Regions from separate parts of the Paenibacillus sp. FSL R10-2748 genome, predicted to be linked through region 2. Evidence: riboswitches for the same ligand, from Rfam matches in the RefSeq annotation. Region 2 holds a riboswitch; the other holds the start of a gene.

Region 1 (10,634 bases), on a different contig from region 2:
TTACGACGAACTTCACGAAGTTGTTCTTTGTTCATCTTACGGAGATCTTTGCCGTGGACCAGAATTTCACCGGAGGTAGGCTCAATCAAGCGATTTAGCATTCGCACCAAAGTGGACTTGCCACTGCCCGATAGCCCCATAATTACGAAAATTTCACCTTGCTTAATTTCCATGTTGGCCTTATTGACACCAACAGTAATCTGTTTTTCTTTGGCCAACTTTTCCTTGCCCCAGCCTTGCTCCAGGAGCGGAACACCTTGCTCTGCGTGAGGACCAAAGAGTTTGCTGACATTTTTGACTTCCAAAATCGTCATACATACACCTCTTCTTTCTATACTTTGCTTGGTATTAACCCCATGTTGCATTAAGGATTGAGTATAAAAATCATAATTCTGAACATCCTGAACGGTTAATGACAAAATTAATTGTAACAGAAGCATTGCTTACATTTCAAACAAAAAAACTGTTCGTAAAGTACGTACAGAAAAAACCGTACAAAGTTTCCTTTGATATGCTCCTTCGTTCTATAGAATGCTCAAACATTCGGAACTTTACAACCGATAGTGCTTTTTTTAAAATAGACAATGAAATATAACCATAAGAAAAAGATTTATGTATATCCATAATTTTAAAAGTTTACTATCATTAGCAATTTTGCGAATTATGATTTTGAACGATCCATGCTGTTGTAATATGGACAGAAGCTTTGCTTTTGAAACATTTCATTTATATTGAAAGATTTCATACATTGCGTCAAAGCTAATCTTTTACGGGTAAATCGTTCATACTAAGTTGTGCAAAATGCTCTAAAATTAGGAGGTTGCAAGCATGAGCTTGTACCAGTTAGGTGATGAGCAGCAGGCTTCGCTGCAAAAAATTCGCAAACGTGTTATAGAAGCTATAGGTAAAAACATGGACCTGTATGGGATCACTTTGTCTGCGGGGCATTTATACGGTTTGCTTTTTTTTGCGGATAAACCGATGACGCTGGACGAGATGGGCCGTGAAATGGAAATGAGCAAAACGAGCATGAGTACAGGAGTTCGAACATTATTGGATCTGAAAATGGTAAATAAGGTATGGAGCAAGGGCTCACGCAAAGACTTGTATGAAGTCGAATATGACTGGCATCAAACATTCACTGACTTCTTCGCTATTAAATGGAGAAAAGCGGTAGAAACAAATTTACTGGTGCTGCGCAAAGCCATAGATGAGCTGGACAGATTGATGAATCAGGGTGAAGAGTACGAGGAATTTAAGGCGATTCTTCAGCAAGACCGATTGAAAATGAAGCAGGCCGTCGCTTATTATAAGTGGCTAGACCGACTAATTGACTCTATGGAAAGCGAAGAAATTTACAAGCTGATTCCCAAAGAAGAAGTTCGGGATTAATCGCTATTTCTCTATCTTGTTTATAAAAATGCCGGAGCGCAAAAGTGCTTCCGGTATTTTTTGGTTTGGCCGTGTGCAAAGGGTATAATAGAGATATGTAAAGATTGATATTATACCGTTGTGTTGAAGATACGAAATAAAGGAGGCTTCATGATGGAGAGTATTACAGTACATACTCGTTTAGGTCAATTACGTGGGGAAACGGGGAATGGATATCATGTATGGAAAGGTATCCCATATGCACAGCCTCCTGTTGGAAAACTACGTTTTCACGCGCCCCAGCCTTTGGAGTCTTGGGAGGGTGTACGGGCTGCGACGAGTTTTGGGCCAATCTGTCCGCAACCTATGCCATCCGCTGAAAGCATGACTGGAAATCTGGTGGAACCGCCTAAGCAGTCAGAGGATTGCTTATACCTGAACGTTTGGACACCTGCTTCGAAGGCACCTGAGAAGGGACGCCCAGTGATGGTGTGGATTCATGGCGGTGCCTTTGTCACGGGGTCCGGGATTATACCTTTATATGACGGGGAACGCATGGCGAAGAATGGCGATGTTGTGGTTGTTACGATCAATTATCGATTGGGGCCGTTAGGATTTTTGCATCTGACTCCAAAGGGAGACGGCCTGACCTCTAATGCGGGACTGCTGGATCAGATCGCTGCGCTGGAATGGGTTAGGGATCACATCTCTGCCTTTGGCGGTAACTCGGACGAAGTAACGGTGTTCGGTGAATCGGCAGGGGCGATGAGTATTGCCGCTTTATTGGCGATGCCAGCAGCTGAGGGACTGTTCCAGCGTGCGATTTTGCAGAGTGGTGCGTCGCAGGTATTGTCAACTTCACAGGCTGAACAAGTGACGGCTGTGTATCTGCAGCAGCTGGGTGTGGACACTCAGCATCCAGAACGGTTGTTTACGCTGCCGACAGATGCGCTGATGCTAGCCATGGCGAAGACGCATGAAGTCATCGGACCAGGGATGGCGATGATCTATCAACCTGTCGTGGACGGTGTGACCTTGCCAGATGTACCGCTGTCTGCAATCGCGCAAGGTTCAGCAAAGCAGGTATCCGTTTTGATTGGAACGAACTTGCATGAGGGGGCCTATTTCATCCGAAAAGAATCCCATCTAATGAACAAGTCAACAGCGAGTCAGGCATTGGAGATGATGACGGGCATGTCAGACATCGGCGACCTGATAGAACCATTTCCGGTTACGATTGAGGGACAGGCGCAAATGTTGACTGATCTATTTTTTTGGCGTCCTGCGTTGGCTCTTGCTGTTGCGCAGTCGGCGCATACGCCTGTATGGATGTATCGTTTTGATTGGACATTGCCGGGGCATCCTACCTTTGGACAAGCGGTTCACGGTGCCGAAATTGCGTTTGTTTTCGATAATCTGGAGCTGCTAGGTAAGCTTGGATTAGAGATTCAACCGTCGATGCAGAAGCTGGCTCAAGCTATGCAGCAGGCATGGGTTGCTTTTGCACGTGATGGGAAGCCTGTGCTGTCGGAGGGGGCTTGGCCAATGTACGACAGGGAAGAGCGGACTACAGCTATTTTCCATCAGGATATTAAGGTAGAGCACGACCCCGAAGGAGATAGACGCCGTCAGTTAATCGGTCAGATGACCATATAAGTAGACAAGAGAGAGCATCCTAAGAACTCTAATGTAAAAAGCCTTCGCCCGTAATTTGTATACGGACGAAGGCTTTTGTTAGTCATAAGATGTATTGCTGTTCATTCTTACTTGCATGAAATTGCAACGCTGCAATGTGTAAGTTAAATCTTAAATCGCTTAACCAGCTGTTGCAAATCCTGCGCCATGTTGGACAACTCCTGAGACGAAGATGCGATTTCCTCCATGGCCGCCATTTGCTCCTGAGCGGCAGCAGATGTTGTCTGCGAACTGTCCGCTGAATTGCGAGACAGACTTGCCAAATGGGTGACAGTAGCGGAAACTTCCTCTGTACTGGCTGAGATTTGTTCAGCTGCAGCGGATACACTTTGAATTTGTTCCACGATATGAGATGTAGAGCGTTCAATATTCGTAAATGCACCTTCTGCATCTTGGCTAATACGTAATCCTTCACCTACCTGGTTACGAACATTACCGTTCATGGTAGCGGTGGAGCGTTGAATCAAATCGAGCATCTGAGTAATGATCTGACTGATGGAATCCGCGCTTTCCTTGGATTGCTCAGACAGCTTGCGTACCTCTATAGCGACTACGGCAAATCCACGTCCGGCTTCGCCTGCTCTGGAAGCTTCAATAGACGCGTTCAGAGACAACAAATTGGTTTGCTTGGCAATAGCGGCAATAGCTGTATTCATCTGCTTCGCATCGTCCGAGAGCTGGGATAGCTCATCCATCAGGCTAGCTGTTTGGCTTACAGCTTCCAGAATACGGTCCATTTGTGTCCGCACATGGCTGATCATTTGACTGCCTTGAGCCACATCATGCTCGGTTTGTCCTGCTGAATCCACGATGGAGCTTGCCGATTCGGCAATGGTGCTGACACCCTTCGCCATTTCTTCAACGGCATTAGCGGTTTGCTCGGACGCCTCGGCGCTGGTGGCTGCATTTTCCGCGGATTCCATAACCGTTTCCGCTACGTGTTGTACGGACTCCGTCGTTTGCTCTGTGCTTTCCTTGATCATCAGAGAAGAGGAAGCAAGTCGGGAGGACGTTTGATTGACCTCGGAAACCATCGTATGCAAGGAATGCGTCATCTGGTCAAAATTCTGTGCCAGTTCGCCGAACTCATCCTTGCTGGATAGATTAACACGTTCGGTCAGATTTCCGTCACGGACGATGCGTGTTCCTGCTTGCAGCTTGCGCAGCGGAATTAAGAACGAGCGGACCATAAGCACAATGATGATTGCAGCGGCAAGTATGGAAATGACAATCACAATTAGGCTTTGCTTCAGAATCGGTTGGGCTGCATCACTGTAATCCTCCAGATCCGACAGTGCGACAATGCTCCAACCGGTGAGAGGGTCCTTAAGTGTAAAGGCCAGCATATCTCGATTCATAAATTGAATTTGCGACATGGAAGGAGTATCATTTTCGACGGTTGTCGCCACTTCGGGAAGTCCCTCTATGGCGTCAGCAGGTTTTTTGCCTGCCTTGTTAAAGGCTGTTCCAGTCCCAGATACAACTTTATGTTCAGAATCAACAATAATGAGTCCTCCGCGTTCACCAATCTTAACAGACTGCAGACTTTCACCCATTTTGTCCAGATTCAAAGCCAATGAAACAGCTCCTTCACCGTCCTCCAGCGTTCCCGATATATTAACGACTAAATTCCCTGTCGTGACGCTGGCAACTGGAACACCGACGAATACCTTTCCCTTTTCCAGCATTGCATTTTTGTACCATTTTCTCTCCCGGGGGTCATAATCGTCCTCCTGTTTTTTCGGCGAACGTATGTATTGCCCTTTCGCATTGCCGAGAAGCGCGGCATCTAGCTCGGGATGAGCCTTGACGATGACATCCAACTTTTTCTGAAGGGCCTCTTGGTTGGTACCAATGGAATCAGATTTGATTTCAGTGGTAAGCACGTCCAGGTCTTTCATAATGGGCGCTACATACTGATTGACATTGCTTCGGATCAGATACAGATTCGTGTATACGGAACCGCCCATTTGCTGACTGAGTTGTGTCGTAGCCCCCTGATAGGAAAAGTACCCGATAAGTACGCTCGGAATCAATAACACAGCCAAAAAAGATATTATTAATCTTGTCCTCATTAAATAAAACTGCTTGAGAAACCTGTTCCACCACGGAACTGTTTGTTTTGTTTTAGTCATAGTTATTGCTCCTCTGTGTCTGATGATCACTACATTGTTTTATTCGACATAAACCGACGAATTTTATAGATGTAATCTTTGAGAAACGAGGAATAATTGCATGTTTTAGACACTTTTTTCGGAAAATAGGTCTAAAGAACTATGATTTATATGAATACGAATACATAAAAAGCCAAATCAGAGATGCAAAAGCATCTACACAATTTGGCTTGGGTGAGTCATGTAAGGGACATTGAACTGTTAATTTTTTTGCTGACGTGAAATCATAAAGAGCGTAATCCAGATGAGCATAAAACCAGTCAATTGCGCTACAGTGACAATTTGCTGAAATGCGATCCAGTTAATCACGACACCAACCATGGGAAAGCTTAATTCTGCCATCGTAGCATAAGACGCTTTGGTCGTACTTAAGCCTTTGTAATACAGCAATAAGCTAAGAAGACCCGGAAGCAATGCCTGCAATAGCAGATTGATAATCACAGCTGCGCCCGCCCATGTACCGGCAGGCATATTCCATGGCGCATGCTCTACAGAGGTGAGGACAATCAGCAGAGGGAGCGCGACCATGAAGCGGAGGGAGGTTACCGTTTCATATTTCATTGAACGAAGCAAGTAACTTCCCATGACTGTCGAACCGCCCCACAGAACTGCTGCACCGAGTGCAAGTAGACTACCGACCTGGACAAAATCACGAACATGTCCGAAGGGGAGCGACCAACCGAAGGTCAGAAGATACGTCCCGAACAGAGCGACGACAATTAATAATCCAAAATGACGCGGCAACATTTCCTTCAAAATAATACGAGCTAGAATAATAGCGACCAAGGGTTGAAGCTTCTGGAGTAAGAGTACAGCATTCAAATCACCATTGCTGAGTGCCATGGTGAAAATTACGCTGGCCAGAGCCGAGCCACCCCACGAGACGAACAAAATAGCGAAAACTTGACGAAGCCGTACCGCTTTGAGCTCCTCACGATGCTTCCACAACATCGGTGTCAGAGCGAGGAAAAGCAGCACATGCTCCATTAGTACAATTTGTGTTGAAGTAAATGACTTTAACAAAATAATACGAAACAGCGGGTCTGCGCCCCACAAGGCCGCTCCAATTGCGACCAGCCAAAAACCGCTTTTCATGTGGGAGCTACGATCAAAACCTTTGGATGTTAGTACAGTAGAAGATTGACTCATACTCAATTAGCTCCTTGCGAATACAGGACCGGTGGCACAAAAACCCCCGTCCATGGCGAATGGCCATGCAAGACGGGGGTTGATCAAATAAACTTGCCGCTTTATGCAAGTTAAATGAAGTTACTGCAAAACCAATAACGCAGTATTCATCCACTTCGCGGCATGTTGATATTTCGATCTTCTTCCATCCGGACTTTACCGTCGGCTTTGGCATCTCACCAAATCAGTCCGTATCCTGTTGCCAGATACAGAGTCGCGGGCTTAGCTCCATGAGCCATACCGCCGGTTGGGAATCTCACCCTACCCCGAAGATCCTTATTCCGTTTTTAATTTCTCCTATAGGATATACCTGTTTTAGAATGAAGTCCAGTGAAAAATGTGTGTATATCGAACAATGATTTTCATCTGTTTTTTGAAAGCGCTCTACGAAATTACATATTACGAGGTAATATCCTTATACTCAATACGTCGAATTGCCGCATAAGCCACAAGCATTCCCAGTATAGAGAAGCCTATTTGCACGGGGGCAATGGAGCTAAGGGTAGCGCCGTTATTATTGGAGAAAAGCAATGCTACAATCAGGATTGAGGTCACAATGGTGGTGGGTACAGAGTATCTTCGCATCCCCATATACAGCGGAACCAGTCCCATAAAGCTGGCAGCAACGGCATTGATTAACGTCCGTGCTGATTGTTGCCCCAGTATGGAAAGAGTAAGGTTATCCGGTACAATCAAAACAAACTGGTTGAGCAGATGAATAGCAGCCGTAATGATTATTTCCGAAATAATAATGGACAAGAACGTGAACAGTAATACGACCAAGAGTTTGGCGATCATCAGCTTTTGACGATGAATCGGATACATGAACAAGATCGTAATCGATTTGGACTTAAATTCCCCGACGATAAAGCGGCATAGGAGAACGGAAGCAAACACAATAAATGTAGCTCTTACAAAATTGTCTATTAGATCCAATAGTTGAGTGTACTGTGTGAATTCAGGTATTCCTTCACTTTGACTTTCCAGCGCAATAACACAGAGCAGCCCAAGAATGCATGCATTGGCGATCAGGGCTGAACGGATATAACCCGTCAGATGGAATTTTTTCAGCTCCAACTGCATCAATTTAAGCATGGAGATCACCTCCGTTTAACAGGCGAAAAAAGTAGTCTTCCAGCGTGCTGCTTTTCTGATGAATGGAATCCACCTCTATATCATTTAAGATGAGCGTCTTCGTAATTTGTTTCTGCGGTACATTTGTATCGTAAATACGTATACTCTGTTCATTTATCACCTTTATATTATTCAGGCTCAAATGATGGGAGAGGACGTAGGCCGCCTTCTTACAATCGTTGGTCGTAAATTCGATGTATTCCGTATTGGTTTCCCGCACCTGCTCCATCGATACTTCCTCAATCAGTCGTCCGTGATTAATCACGCCTACCGTATCCGCAATCTGCTCTATTTCCGCTAAAATATGACTGGACACGAGCAGGGTCATCCCATATTCCTTGCATAACATGTGGAATAGTTGGCGGATTTCCTTGATTCCCACTGGGTCCAGACCATTAATGGGTTCATCCAAAATGAGTAGCTCTGGCTTAGTCGCAATAGCGCGGGCAATCCCGAGACGTTGTTTCATTCCTAGCGAAAAATCCTTTACCGGCTTGTCATCTGCATTTCGCAAATTCACTAATTCCAGGGCATCCTGAACAGCCTGCTTATTATAGTAGCCCATATATTCACAATGAAGTTCGAGATTTTGCTGTGCCGTCAGCCTGTCATAAAAAATCGGGTATTCAATAATTGAACCCATCCGTCCGAGCAGATGATACGACTTCGGCGTTAATTTTTCACCGAATAATTCAATTTCACCCGATGTCGGCTTGAGCAGATTCGTAATCATTTTCATTATCGTCGTCTTGCCTGCCCCGTTAGGACCGAGAAATCCATAGGTTTCTCCCTTGCGCACATTCATACTGACTCCCGCTACAAGTTCGTTGCCCTTCAGGGCCTTGGTCAACTGATGTGTACGTATTACGTAAGTCATGGGTGTTCTCCCTTCGTATACTGCTGATAATTCAAGGATAAAGGGCAAAATGTTCATTTTTCTTTCGTGATTCTTACAAATTTATTAAGTTGAGCATGTTGAGTTCGATTAATAATTGATTTTCTTCAATGTAAAAGAGAAGACTGTCCGCTCATAAGGTCTACTAGTCAATTGAATTTCACCGTTCATCGTTTCAACCAGGCGTTTGGCAATCGTAAGGCCCAGCCCGCTGCCTTGTACCGCCTTATTGCGGGAGTCCTCCAGTGTGTACATGCGTTCAAAAACTTTATCTTGCTCAGATTCCTGTATGCCTTTGCCACGATCCCATACCTCTATACGCACCGTATCCTGCTGTTCCGATAGAGCCAGACCTAGCGTCCGTCCATCTGCCCCGTAGCGAATGGCATTCGAGATCAGATTGTTCAGCACCCGCGCAATCGCTCCTTCGTTCCCCAAGGCATGAATGGGGTGCTCTGGGATCTCAATATGCACAGTAAACCCCTGTGCGGTCAGCAGGTCATAAAACTCCAAAATACTGCGTCTGCACAGTTCTCCCACTTCTAGTCGAGTCAACGGAATATCCGTATCATTAGCCTCCAGCTTCGCCAAGCTAAAAAAGCTGCCGATCAGCTCAATCGCCTCGCTTGTCTTTTGATGAATTTTGGATAGCAGCTTTATACGTTCTTCTGGCAAAATAGTCGGATCGCCATCCAGCATCTCGGCATATCCAAGCACAACCGTAAGCGGGGTCTTGAGATCGTGGGAAATGTTCGAAATCATTTTGCGCATAGCGATTTGGCTACGGTTGTAATCTGCAGACACTCTGAGATTCAAGTCCAGTAGTCGGTTAATTTCCGTCATGAGTCGTTGCAGTTCAACGTCACCTGTGACATATAGCAGCTTTTCCGCATGATTCACCGTCACAATCCGCTCTAGTAGGGTTCGGATATCCTTTATTTTGCGCTTATAGGCCACACGCTCCCGCCAAAGCCATACTATAACGATTGACATGATGAGAACGATAATCCATTGAGAAATGTTTTCGATGTTCATATCAACCATTCTCCCATTTGTAGCCAATGCCCCATAGCGTTTTAATGTGGACAGGATGAGAGGGATCTTCTTCGATTTTCTCACGCAGGCGGCGAATATGAACGTTAATCACGTTCTCATCACCCATATAATCGTCTTTCCAAATAAATCCGTATAATTGTGCTTTTGTAAATACCCGATTCGGATTGGCTACAAACAGCTTCAAAATATCGGACTCTTTGGCTGTTAGCTGAATTTCATTTTCATTGCGTATGACTGTAAAATGATCAAAATCAATGCGCAGACTGCCGTAGGTCAAAACTTGTGCTTGCGGCTGTTCCTCCTGCTGTTGCTGACGGGCATATGTAGTAGATCTGCGGATCGCGGACTGAATACGAGCGGTCATTTCCAGCATTGAAAAAGGTTTGGCAACATAATCGTCTGCCCCAAAGCCCAGTCCAAGCGCTTTATCCACATCGCTGTCCTTGGCTGACATAATCAGAATAGGTACGGCGCTGTGGGTACGGATTCGGCGGATCACCTCCATACCGTCCACCTTCGGCATCATCAAATCCACCAGTACCAGATCATAGGTATGACGTTCAAAGGCAAGAAGCCCCTCTTCCCCGTCATAGGCAGTGGTTAGACTGTATCCTTCCTTAGTGAGTGCTTTGAGTAGCATTTCGGCGATGGATAGATCGTCTTCAATAAGTAAAATATGTTGTGACATAGGTGTGGAACACCCCTAATTTTTAGATTAAGCTCGCGTGACGAACTGTACCTGAATTATATAGAGCAGTGGAGGGGATTTCCATAAAAAATATCCAAAGGGAAAATTAATGTGTCTGGTAATATATCATTCCCCTATATTATACTGAAAGAGTTTATAATCGGATGTTTGGAATACGGTGTTATAATATCCGGGACATGCCTCATGTACGAGACTAGGTATGTCGAATCACGCTGCGGTACAGGACCGTCAATAAAGGAGAGCAACGATGTTTGTTATACGAGGAACACAAAAACTGCTGAAGGAATGGGAGACTGAACCACTTCAAGTTGATATTTATCCGCCTTTGAATAGTTGGCATGCCAGCTTGTTTTTACTTAATCGAAGAAAAAATATAGTGTTTATGCATGATATATCCCGCTTAAGCATCACG
Region 2 (10,634 bases):
CGTGGTTATGATGAAATGGAACTGCACGTATATCCAGTTACTGATGACGCAGAGGATCGGGTTTTTGAACGTCCGCAGCCATTGCTGGGATACGAAACCCAACTACTGGGGGGCGTTATTGCAACTCAGGGAAACAGCATGACGAGAGATGTTAGTGGTTCACGTCAGGGGTATGTGCCTGAATATGAAGCTGATAAATGTACCCATTGTGCCAAGTGTGATTCGATTTGCCCGGATTACTGTTTTGTATGGGAAGAGCAAGCAGACAAACGCGGAAGAATGATGCCATTTTTGCAAGGAATTGATTACCAGTATTGCAAAGGATGTCTGAAATGTGTAGATATTTGCCCGTCGGGGGCATTAAGTTCGCGTCGCGAACAATGGGGATGGGCGGAACAGAATCGAGTTGCCCACCAATTTCCGGCATATGAAGGAGGGCGTGCGTAATGGCAAAACTGGAGGAAGAACTCAAACAGACAGGCGCCGCGCAAGTGACAACGTTCGAATCCGGTAATGAAATGGCAGCTACGGCGGCTGCGCAGATTAATTATCATATGATGGGATATTTCCCGATTACTCCATCTACCGAGGTAGCGCAGTATCTGGATCAGATGAGAACGAGAGGTCAGCATAATATTAAGCTGGTTGCAGCAGACGGAGAACACGGATCGGCAGGGATTTGTTATGGAGCTGCCGCAGCGGGAGCGAGGGTTGTGAACGCCACTAGTTCGCAAGGTTTCCTGTACATGCTGGAGCAGTTACCTGTTCAGTCAGGTACCCGTTTTCCAATGGTTATGAATCTGGTGACACGAGCTGTTAGTGGTCCCCTGGATATTCGCGGGGATCATTCGGACCTGTACTATGGTTTGAATACAGGCTGGGTCATTTTGACGGCAAGTACACCACAGGCTGTGTATGATATGAATATCATGGCACTAAAAATCGCAGAGCATAGCGATGTTCGGCTGCCTGTAATGGTCGCATATGACGGTTTTTATACGTCCCATCAAAAACGTAAAGTGCAATATTTTGCCGATGCTGAGACCGTGCGCGGTTTTGTAGGTCCTAACCCGAACTTGAATTATCCGAATATTACGGATTTTGATCATCCTGTTACCGTGGGTGCGCATATGAACGGTGATGACCTGACGAATAATCATGTTCAGCTATCCGAAGCACTGAAGCTGTCAGAAGGAGTATATGAGCAGGTAGCAGCAGAATATGCCGCTTTATCCGGTCGGGAATACCCGATTTTGGATCTGTATCATATGGAGGATGCTGAGGTCGCGGTATTCCTGTTGAATTCGGCGGCTGAATCGGCCAAGGATGTGGCGGATCAACTCCGCGCGCGCGGGATTAAAGCTGGTGTGATACGTCCGAATATCATCCGACCGTTCCCAGCCGCACAACTGCGGAAAGCATTACGCGATGTCAAGGCGCTGCTGGTAGGTGAACGTGCAGATTCGTATGGGGCAGACGGCGGTAATTTAACGCATGAAATTAAAGCGGCCTTGCAGGAGGACCCGCTGAACCGGACACTCGTGTTGAGCCGTATCTTTGGCTTGGGCGGCAAGGATTTTTATGCGGAAGATGCAGAGGCATTCTTCCAGCTTGCGATTGAGGCGGCAGAGGCCGGACGAGCGGAGAAGCCCTTTGATTATTACGGAATTAATCCGGGTTCACCGGACAAGGTGATGCCGCAAGTTATGCAACCGCCACGTGGCAATGCATACCGTACGGGTCTGATTCAGGTTACGCCGGACGAGGCGACCGGGAAGCTCAAAGTCAAGGTACCACCCCTGCGGTCGTTGACGACCAAACCACGCCGTCTTACACCAGGTCACGGGGCTTGCCCAGGATGTGGGGCATTGTCTGCGCTGGAACTGTTTTTCAAAGGTATTGAAGGGGATATTGTCGTGCTGTTCCAGACAGGCTGCGTATATGTGACGACGACAGGGTATCCATATACATCACACAAACAACCGATGATCCACAATCTTTTTCAAAACGGGGCCGCTACACTTTCGGGAGCGCTGGAAGCTTATATGGAAATGAAGCGCCGTAATGAAATTGAGATGTCGGACGATCCGACCTTTATCATGATCAGTGGTGACGGTGGGATGGATATTGGTATGGGTTCTGCGATTGGTGCGGCTCTGCGTAATCATAAGCTGATCATGTTGGAATATGATAACGAAGGGTACATGAATACAGGTTCACAGCAATCGTACTCCACTCCGCTCGGTCACATGACCAGTACGTCGGGTGTAGGGAAAATGCAAAAAGGAAAGCAAGGGCATCACAAGGATACCGTGCAAATCATGGCTGCTTGTAACATTCCGTATGCTTTTACAGCAGCTGAAAGTCATCCGCAGGATATGCTGCGTAAAGCAGCCAAAGCTCAATGGTATGCGAACAACGTGGGTACGGCCTATGGTAAGATCCTGTGCGCCTGCCCGCTGAATTGGAAATCCGAAGACAGACTGGGCACCAGCATTGTGGGCGCCGCAGTCGAGTCCTGTTTCTTTCCTTTGTACGAAATAGAGCAAGGCAGTACGACGATTACGTATAATCCGGAAGACAAGGGAAAACGGATTCCAGCTGCAGAATGGTTGAAATTAATGGGTAAAACGAAGCATCTTCTCAAGGAAGAGGCTACGCTGGCTACCTTTGAGCAGGAGATTGAGCGTCGCTGGACTACCCTGAAAAAGAAACATGAAATTTCAGAGCTATAATTCTGTTTTTTGCATAATCATCGATTAGCATTGTTAGCCGCTGTTACTGTAGTGGTTCGATCAAGATTCTTTGCGCTTATTGCGCAAAGAATCTTTTTTGTCGTTTATGGGTTGAAGCATAAAAAAACAGGTAATGATTTCCGATATAGGAGTGGAGGCCTATAAGAGGCACGTTAAAAAGTTTTCTTCTGAATTTTAAGATGCAATGAGGTGCAGGTAATGATTAAGCTGAATACAGTTGAAATAATCGAAATTATAAAGAAGCAGATCCCTAAGGTTATGAACATCAAGCCAGTAGAACTAAAGTTTACGGACGATTTTGGACGGGCATCGCTAGCAGCGACAGAACACAAATTCACGCTGACGAACCAGCACTATTCTGCCAAGGTGATGGATTGCGTGTTAGAAACACAGGTACGCCCCATTTTAATGTGCGAAATTATTTATTTTCTGAAATGCGAGTTTATTGACGGACATGTTGATGTGCGACTGGATTATGAGGCATGTTCTGAGGAAGGGCGGGGACCTGTTGCTTCAGCCGTAATTACCTTTGATCATGCAACAGAGTTGGGAGTCGAGGAGCTGGCCGATCTGATTGACTTGGCGCTTCATATGAATGATAAAACCTGGTTTGAAGAACTCTCCAGCCAATATGTCAAAACCAAAGCAGGCGCTTCTATTAGATAACTTGCTTTTTTTAGAAGTCGGTGCTAATATACGTAACAAGTTTAATGTTAATTCAATTAAATAAGAGCAAGATCCTTCGGGGCGGGGCGAAATTCCCCACCGGCGGTGATGACATGTTTGTGGATCGTTTTTGTGAGAAACAGCATGGCTTAGTCCGTGACCCGGATGCTGAATGATCAGCAGAAGGTGGACCTGGTGCAAATCCGGGACCGACAGTATAGTCTGGATGGGAGAAGGATACGAAGCGCATGTGCATGACGTGACATGTGCCGATTTTTAGCATACCCAATTGTGCGTACGGCTTATTTCGTTGTAGGACAGCATCGGGCGATAGCTTGCTTAAGCTTTCTTTTTGATGGGTGTTCTGAGCGTATTTGGTTGTATCCTCAGTCATGCTTTCTATTGGCAAACCTATGATTTCATGTCGTCTTAAGATGCATATGAACTGCGCTTGTATACTACAAATGTGACTCTCATCACCCCCATGACGGATTGAATCCGAACTGGGGGTTTTTTGCGCTTATAGCTGATGAATTAGGGATAAACTGAAATGTAGTGGAAAGGAGTGAAGGCATGTTTACCGGATTAGTTGAGGAAGTGGGTCGCATTCAAACTATTTCCAAAAGCGGTGAAGCGATGGTGCTGGGGATTTCGGGTTCCGTGGTGTTGGGCGATTTGAAAATAGGAGACAGTGTCTCGGTTAATGGCGTTTGCCTGACGGCGATACGGATTGGTTCGAAAGACTTTAAGGTTGATGTGATGCCGGAAACCTTTCGCAGCACTAATCTGAAAGAGTTGAGATCCGGCAGCCGAGTCAATCTGGAGCGAGCGATGACGGCGAGTGGAAGGTTCGGAGGACACATCGTGCAAGGACATGTGGACGGGACGGGAACGATTCGAGGGGTGACATCAGACCAGAATGCAGTTGTGTTCGAAGTTGAGCCTAAAAATCAAACATTATTTAAATATATTCTACTCAAAGGGTCAATCACAATTGATGGTATCAGCCTCACAGTCGCACAGCGTACGGGAGATACCTTTGCCGTATCCATTATTCCCCACACTTTATCCGAAACGGCCTTACAAGCCAAACGTGAGGGGGATACCGTCAATATCGAATGTGATATTTTGGGCAAATATGTAGAACAGCTTTTAAATTACAGAGGTGCAGCGGAGGCGGAGAGAGTAGAAAAAGCTCCTCTCAGTTTGGACTATTTGGCGAAACACGGCTTTGCCTGATATTGAATGGTAAGCCTGTTTAGGAGCATTCGTGGCACAAGACATAAGGAGGAAAGTGTTATGGATAGAGGTAGCCAAACAAGTGCAATGGCAAACGTCATGGAGCATGGAGAGTTGGAACATGACGAAGAGATTCGTTTGGATTCCATCGAAGAAGCGTTGGAGGATTTAAAAAACGGTAAAGTCGTTATTGTAGTGGATGATGAACAGCGCGAAAATGAAGGCGATTTTATCGCTTTGGCTGAAAAAGCGTCGCCTGAGGTCATTAATTTCATGATTACAGAAGGTCGTGGGTTGGTCTGTGTGCCAATCACACGACAAAGAGCCGAAGCTTTGGAATTGCATCCTATGGTAGAGCAAAATACAGATTTCCACGGTACTGCCTTTACGGTATCGGTAGATCATATGGAGACAACAACGGGTATTTCAGCGGCCGAGCGCTCCTTGACTGTACGCGCCTTGGCAGACGAAGCAGTCACAGGAAGTGATTTCCGCAAGCCTGGTCACATGTTCCCGCTGATTGCTCGCGATGGTGGTGTCTTGCAGCGTGCTGGTCACACTGAAGCGGCTGTTGATCTGGCCCGACTCAGTGGCTTCAAGCCTGCTGGGGTCATTTGCGAAATTATAAAGGAAGATGGCTCAATGGCCCGCCTGCCTGATCTGGCAGTGGTCGCCAAGCGACATCAATTGAAACTGATCAGTATTCAGCATTTGGTGGACTACCGTCGTCGTTTGTCATTGTAAAAATACATCTCGGTTCCAAGTAAATCTGAAGTATTATCCGAAGTCCCTAAATAATTAAACTATGAGAGGTTGATTAAACATGGCACGTTTTCTAGAAGGTAATCTCGTATCGAACGGTTTAAAATATGGTATTGTGGTGGGTAGATTTAATGAGTTTATTACGAGCAAGCTGTTAAGCGGCGCAATTGACGCCCTTCAACGACATGGTGCGCAGGAAGATGAAATTGATGTAGCCTGGGTTCCGGGTGCATTTGAAATTTCACTGATTGCACAAAAAATGGCTGCAAGCGGCAAATATGATGCCGTAATTACGCTGGGTACGGTCATCCGTGGTTCTACTTCACATTATGATATCGTCTGCAATGAAGTGGCCAAGGGTGTGGCAGCAAGCAGCCTGAAAACGGGAGTGCCTGTTATTTTTGGGGTAGTGACGACAGAAAACATTGAACAGGCTATTGAACGAGCAGGTACGAAGGCTGGTAATAAAGGTTGGGATTCTGCATTGGCTGCGATTGAAATGGCCAATCTCGGCAAGCAATTTTAATTATAGGAATAGCTGAATAGAACGGTATAAACTGCAAGGTGAAAAGGGATTGGATTGTTAAGCAAGGCGATGACGTATATACTACAGAAAGAGGGATTGATAACGTAGAGCATAAGTGCTATAGGGAAAGGTATTGTTGAATGATGATTGGAGTAAGGCAGGGGGAAGCACATTGACAGTCGTAAACTACAAGCTGGAAACATTCGAGGGTCCGCTGGATCTACTGTTGCATCTGATTGATAAAGCCGAGATCGACATTCAGGATATCCCGATTAGCGATATTACTGATCAGTATATGGCTTTTTTGCACAGTATGCAGGAGCTGGAACTGGACATTACGAGCGAGTTTCTGGTGATGGCGGCGACGCTCTTATCTATTAAGAGTAAATTGTTGCTTCCCAAGCCACCTGTGATGGAATATGACGATTTGGATTTTTATGAGGAAGAGGATTATGATCCACGTGAGGAACTGGTCCGCAAGCTGGTGGAGTATCGTAAATATAAAGGGATTGCTCGCCATCTAAGTGAACGTGAGTGGGAGCGGAGTCTAATTTATGGCAAGGAGCCAGAAGATCTAAGCGCATTCCTGCCCACTGAACCCGCAAATCCGGTGCATGGGCTGCATGCAAGCGATTTGGTCGCGGCCTTTCAGCGTGCTTTGCGCAAAGCAGAACGACGTACGACGGTAACCCGTGTTCATCGAGACGAAATTTCAGTCAAGGACCGTATCCGGCAAGTTATCGGGGCGTTAGAGATGCTGGGGAACGGAGGACGGCTGCTGTTCTCCAAGCTGATGCATGAGGATATGTATCGGCATGAGGTGGTTGTGACCTTTTTGGCTATCCTTGAACTGATGAAAATGAAACAAATTTTCTGTTATCAGGAGAAGCTTTTCGATGATATTGTAATGGAGTGGAGAGGGGATTTACGGGTTAATGGATTATCTGAAGCTGAAATCAATTATTGAGGGACTGCTGTTTCTCGCAGGAGAGGAAGGGTTGTCCACCAAGCAGATCGCCGACATTGTAGAGCAGCAGCAAGAGCTGGTTGAACAGTGCTTGGAAGATATGAAGCAGGACATGGAGCAGGGGGGAAGGGGCTTGCAACTTGTCCGTATTGCCGGTCATTATCAGCTTGCAACTTTATCCGAACATGCACCTTACTTTGAAAAGCTCGCATACTCTCCGGCACGTGCCTCACTGTCTCAAGCTGCTTTGGAGACGCTGGCCATTGTTGCCTACCGCCAGCCCATTACAAGAGTTGAAATCGAAGAGATTCGGGGTGTCAAATCCGAGCGGGCCATACATACACTGGTCAACAAGGAGCTCATTGAAGAGAAAGGTCGAGCTGAAGCCATCGGACGGCCAATATTGTACGGAACGACGAAATCATTTTTGGATTATTTCGGTCTGGGCTCTTTGGCAGATCTACCGCAACCGGAGTTGTTCGAGGATTCGGACAATTTGGAGGAAGAGACTCAATTATTGTTCGAGCGTCTGGAGAGCAGCCAGCCTGCGGCCAACGATCTAGATCTTGAATCCCAATAAAGTTGCTCCGGATCTTGCGGCTCACTTATGTAAAGCTCAAACAGACAGCCAGTCCTCACGTAGTTGGGGGCTGGCTGTTGGTATTTTAAGATGCATGATTTTCCGGCGAACGGTCATACTATTTTTGCCATGATATCTATAGCAAAAAGGTAGGGAGGACTCGCCAGTGTGGAAATGGATCAGTATCGCCATCATCGTCGTTATATTACTTGTGCTGGCTATTCTGCTCTCTCGTATTCGATTGAAGCTGGATATTGCCAAACATGACAATGATGATCGGGCGCATCTAGAGATCAGATTTCTATACGGGATGATTAAAATGAATTACGATATTCCGGCCATTCTCGTAACAGGTTTAAAAAAAGGGCTTCTCTATCGGCTTGACCGCAATAAAAACATACATAAAACGGATGCTTCCGTAGATAGCGGAAATATTGATACAGAAAAAATCAAGCAATTTATACATGATATCCGGGTTTTGCTCAAGGGAACGAAATCCTTACAGCGATGGTTGCGACATACCTTGGCGCATGTGACGTTGTCCAAAATGGAATGGTCTACCAATATAAGTCTTGCTGATGCGGCTTATACAGCTACCTCAACCGGTATTTTATGGGGATTGAAAACGACCTTGATCGGTTTTGCTACCAGCTTTGTACGTGTGGACTGTATCCCGAAGCTGTTTGTCGTGCCCTATTGGGTGGATCGCTTGCGTTTTACTACCACCTTGACCTGTGAAGCAAATATGTCGCTTGGTTATTTGATTTTCTCTATGCTCATGTTAGCTTACCGCATATGGCGCGTTCCGGGTGGACCGGAGGCGTGGAAACGGGTTTTTTCCAAAAAAACTGAGGATCCTCAAGCTACCAGTGAAAGTTAAACAGTGGAGTGAGGTGAGACTCAATCCTTTCTGAACTATCGAATGACATACATATTTCCTTGAACCCCTGCGCACAATAGCGAAAGAAAAGGCAGTCTACGCTTGAGATAAGCAGAGGAGGAATAAATCATGTCAGATCACCCGATTCAAGGGCTCATGCAAACCGCAATGGAAAACATCAAAGCCATGGTAGATGTGAATACGATTGTAGGAGACGCAGTGGAAACACCCGATGGTTCCGTTATTTTGCCAATCAGTAAGGTAGGATTTGGTTTCGCTGCCGGAGGAAGTGATTTTAACGTAGACGAAGAGGCACTTCATACTTCCTCGGCGTCGGGTAATCATAGCGGGAAGGAAGGGCATCCTTTTGGAGGCGGTAGCGGTGGTGGTGTATCTATTCATCCCATTGCTTTTCTGGTTGTTGGCAAACAGGGGGCACAAATCGTTCCATTGGACAATCAAACGCATCTGATTGAGAAGCTCATTGACTCCACGCCATACCTGATTGATAAGGTTCAGTCTATCTTCCAGAACGCAGGCGGCAACTTGCAGACTCCACCCCCACAGGTACCTGTAGATGTTGCTACGGATCACAGTAATTCTGGCCCGGCTTACTTGTAAAAGTTATTGAAATTAAAAGCGTTCTCTCAGGAAGGTATCCCAAAGCCGAGTATAGGCTAAGGAATACCTTCTTTTCTGCTTGTACTTGGCCCTATCCCCGAATATACTGCCTTCCCCCAATGACAGCATGTATATGGTGACTGTATTCCTGTTGATACAAAGTATGCAGCGAGATTTCATTTTTTCGATTTCCTTCGGCAGCAAACTGGGATAGGTAGATGAAGTCCGGATAGATCACTTCATCCGTCAAATAAGCAGATACCGTGGCTTCCGGTCGACGATGTTGATTCAGGGAATCGATAATACCCTTCGCCGGCAAGATGCCAATCCCATGTCCATAAAACAAGTCTTCCTTCAGCTTAACGACATTTTCTCCTTTCCATTCCAATGTTTCAGACGACACATCCGGATTGTTGAAATACAGAATATCGCCGGGAGCCGCTTTATGACTTCCTTGCTGCTGTATGAGTCTGAGGTCGCTGTCATAGTGCCAGTCATACAGCAGCATATCTGCAAAAATCCGATTAAACTCACTTTCCAAAATGGAATCCAGCACTCCTTTGTACAGCACAATAACCATAGCTGTTGCACATTCAAAAGCGTATTGATGTCCGTTTAAAAAGATATCTCTGATCCCCTGTGCCGGTGTGACACCTGCTTTGATCTGAAAGCCACCTTTTTCCGTTAAATCCCAAAATTGCTGGTTGCAACGTGCGGTAGAAAATGTGGCAAAGGATACACCACTACGGTGTAATGCTTCTGCGGACTCTACAATCCGTGATCTTAAAATCATTTCAAACTGTAGTCGCTGCATGTTATAACCCCTCGATCCATATTTAACGTTTAGTAACTAATATATATGTATTCAGGGAGGGATGTTGCTTAGTTTGTGTAGAAAGAAAGCGAAAAAGGAGCAGCTAATGGCTGTCCTGTAAAGGAATTTTCTGTTATAAAGGTGGACATACTTTGAACAGCTTGGACATAGAATGGTACAAGACTTGCTCAAAACCGGAGGAATCCAAATGTTTAAAAAAAAGCAACACATCCACGCGGACCACAGCCATTTCTTGAATAAGGCACGCGCATTTGTTTTGCCGCTGGTACTTCTGCTTATTTTGTCATTGCCGCTTACGTTGCTAAGTCCGCAGCCCGTTCGGGGAGCGATAAAAACAGAAGCAGCGCCGCCCGCATTAGGAACCCATGCACAGGCTGCTTCTTTAATTGATGTCACATCAGGAAGAATCATTTATTCTACCGAGGGTGACCGGGAGCTACGTATTGCCAGCCTGACCAAAATTATGACAGCGATCGTGGCCATTGAACATGGACGCTTGCAGGACCGGGTGAAGGTGAGTCCAACGGCGTATGCCAAAGAAGGTTCCTCGCTTTTTCTGCAAATGGGTGAACAAATGTCGCTGGAAAATATGCTGTACGGCTTAATGCTCCGTTCTGGTAATGATGCCGCTTCTGCCATTGCTGAGCATGTGGGGGGGACAGAAGAGGGATTTGTCCATTTGATGAATGAAAAGGCGGTTCAGCTTGGGCTAAGCCATACACATTTTGCTAATCCGCACGGGCTGGATGCCGAGGGACATTATTCCTCAGCCAATGATATGGCCCGGCTTACTGCTTATGCG

The links. Region 2 has a riboswitch for FMN ahead of ribE (riboflavin synthase). Riboswitches for the same ligand answer to the same signal wherever they lie in the genome.
Region 1: it holds a riboswitch for FMN, as region 2 does, so the genes downstream of both, NSS66_RS04860 (DMT family transporter) here and ribE (riboflavin synthase) in region 2, are expected to answer to the same signal.

The regions. Positions count from the first base shown of each region.
Region 1 is NZ_JBBOTK010000001.1:1,013,065-1,023,698, reverse strand. It holds gene NSS66_RS04880 (quaternary amine ABC transporter ATP-binding protein) at 1-314, opposite strand, end outside; gene NSS66_RS04875 (GbsR/MarR family transcriptional regulator) at 829-1,392, shown strand; gene NSS66_RS04870 (carboxylesterase/lipase family protein) at 1,546-3,027, shown strand; gene NSS66_RS04865 (methyl-accepting chemotaxis protein) at 3,171-5,201, opposite strand; gene NSS66_RS04860 (DMT family transporter) at 5,442-6,389, opposite strand; FMN riboswitch at 6,562-6,706, opposite strand; gene NSS66_RS04855 (ABC transporter permease) at 6,828-7,523, opposite strand; gene NSS66_RS04850 (ABC transporter ATP-binding protein) at 7,516-8,439, opposite strand; gene NSS66_RS04845 (sensor histidine kinase) at 8,548-9,492, opposite strand; gene NSS66_RS04840 (response regulator transcription factor) at 9,494-10,201, opposite strand; gene NSS66_RS04835 (DUF6933 domain-containing protein) at 10,470-10,634, shown strand, end outside.
Region 2 is NZ_JBBOTK010000002.1:466,755-477,388, reverse strand. It holds gene NSS66_RS08755 (2-oxoacid:acceptor oxidoreductase family protein) at 1-447, shown strand, start outside; gene NSS66_RS08750 (thiamine pyrophosphate-dependent enzyme) at 447-2,735, shown strand; gene NSS66_RS08745 (IDEAL domain-containing protein) at 2,955-3,422, shown strand; FMN riboswitch at 3,491-3,664, shown strand; gene ribE (riboflavin synthase) at 3,996-4,661, shown strand; gene ribB (3,4-dihydroxy-2-butanone-4-phosphate synthase) at 4,722-5,405, shown strand; gene ribH (6,7-dimethyl-8-ribityllumazine synthase) at 5,485-5,949, shown strand; gene NSS66_RS08725 (segregation and condensation protein A) at 6,122-6,916, shown strand; gene scpB (SMC-Scp complex subunit ScpB) at 6,885-7,496, shown strand; gene NSS66_RS08715 (DUF2953 domain-containing protein) at 7,663-8,376, shown strand; gene ytfJ (GerW family sporulation protein) at 8,506-8,997, shown strand; gene NSS66_RS08705 (protein-glutamine gamma-glutamyltransferase) at 9,089-9,811, opposite strand; gene NSS66_RS08700 (D-alanyl-D-alanine carboxypeptidase family protein) at 10,020-10,634, shown strand, end outside.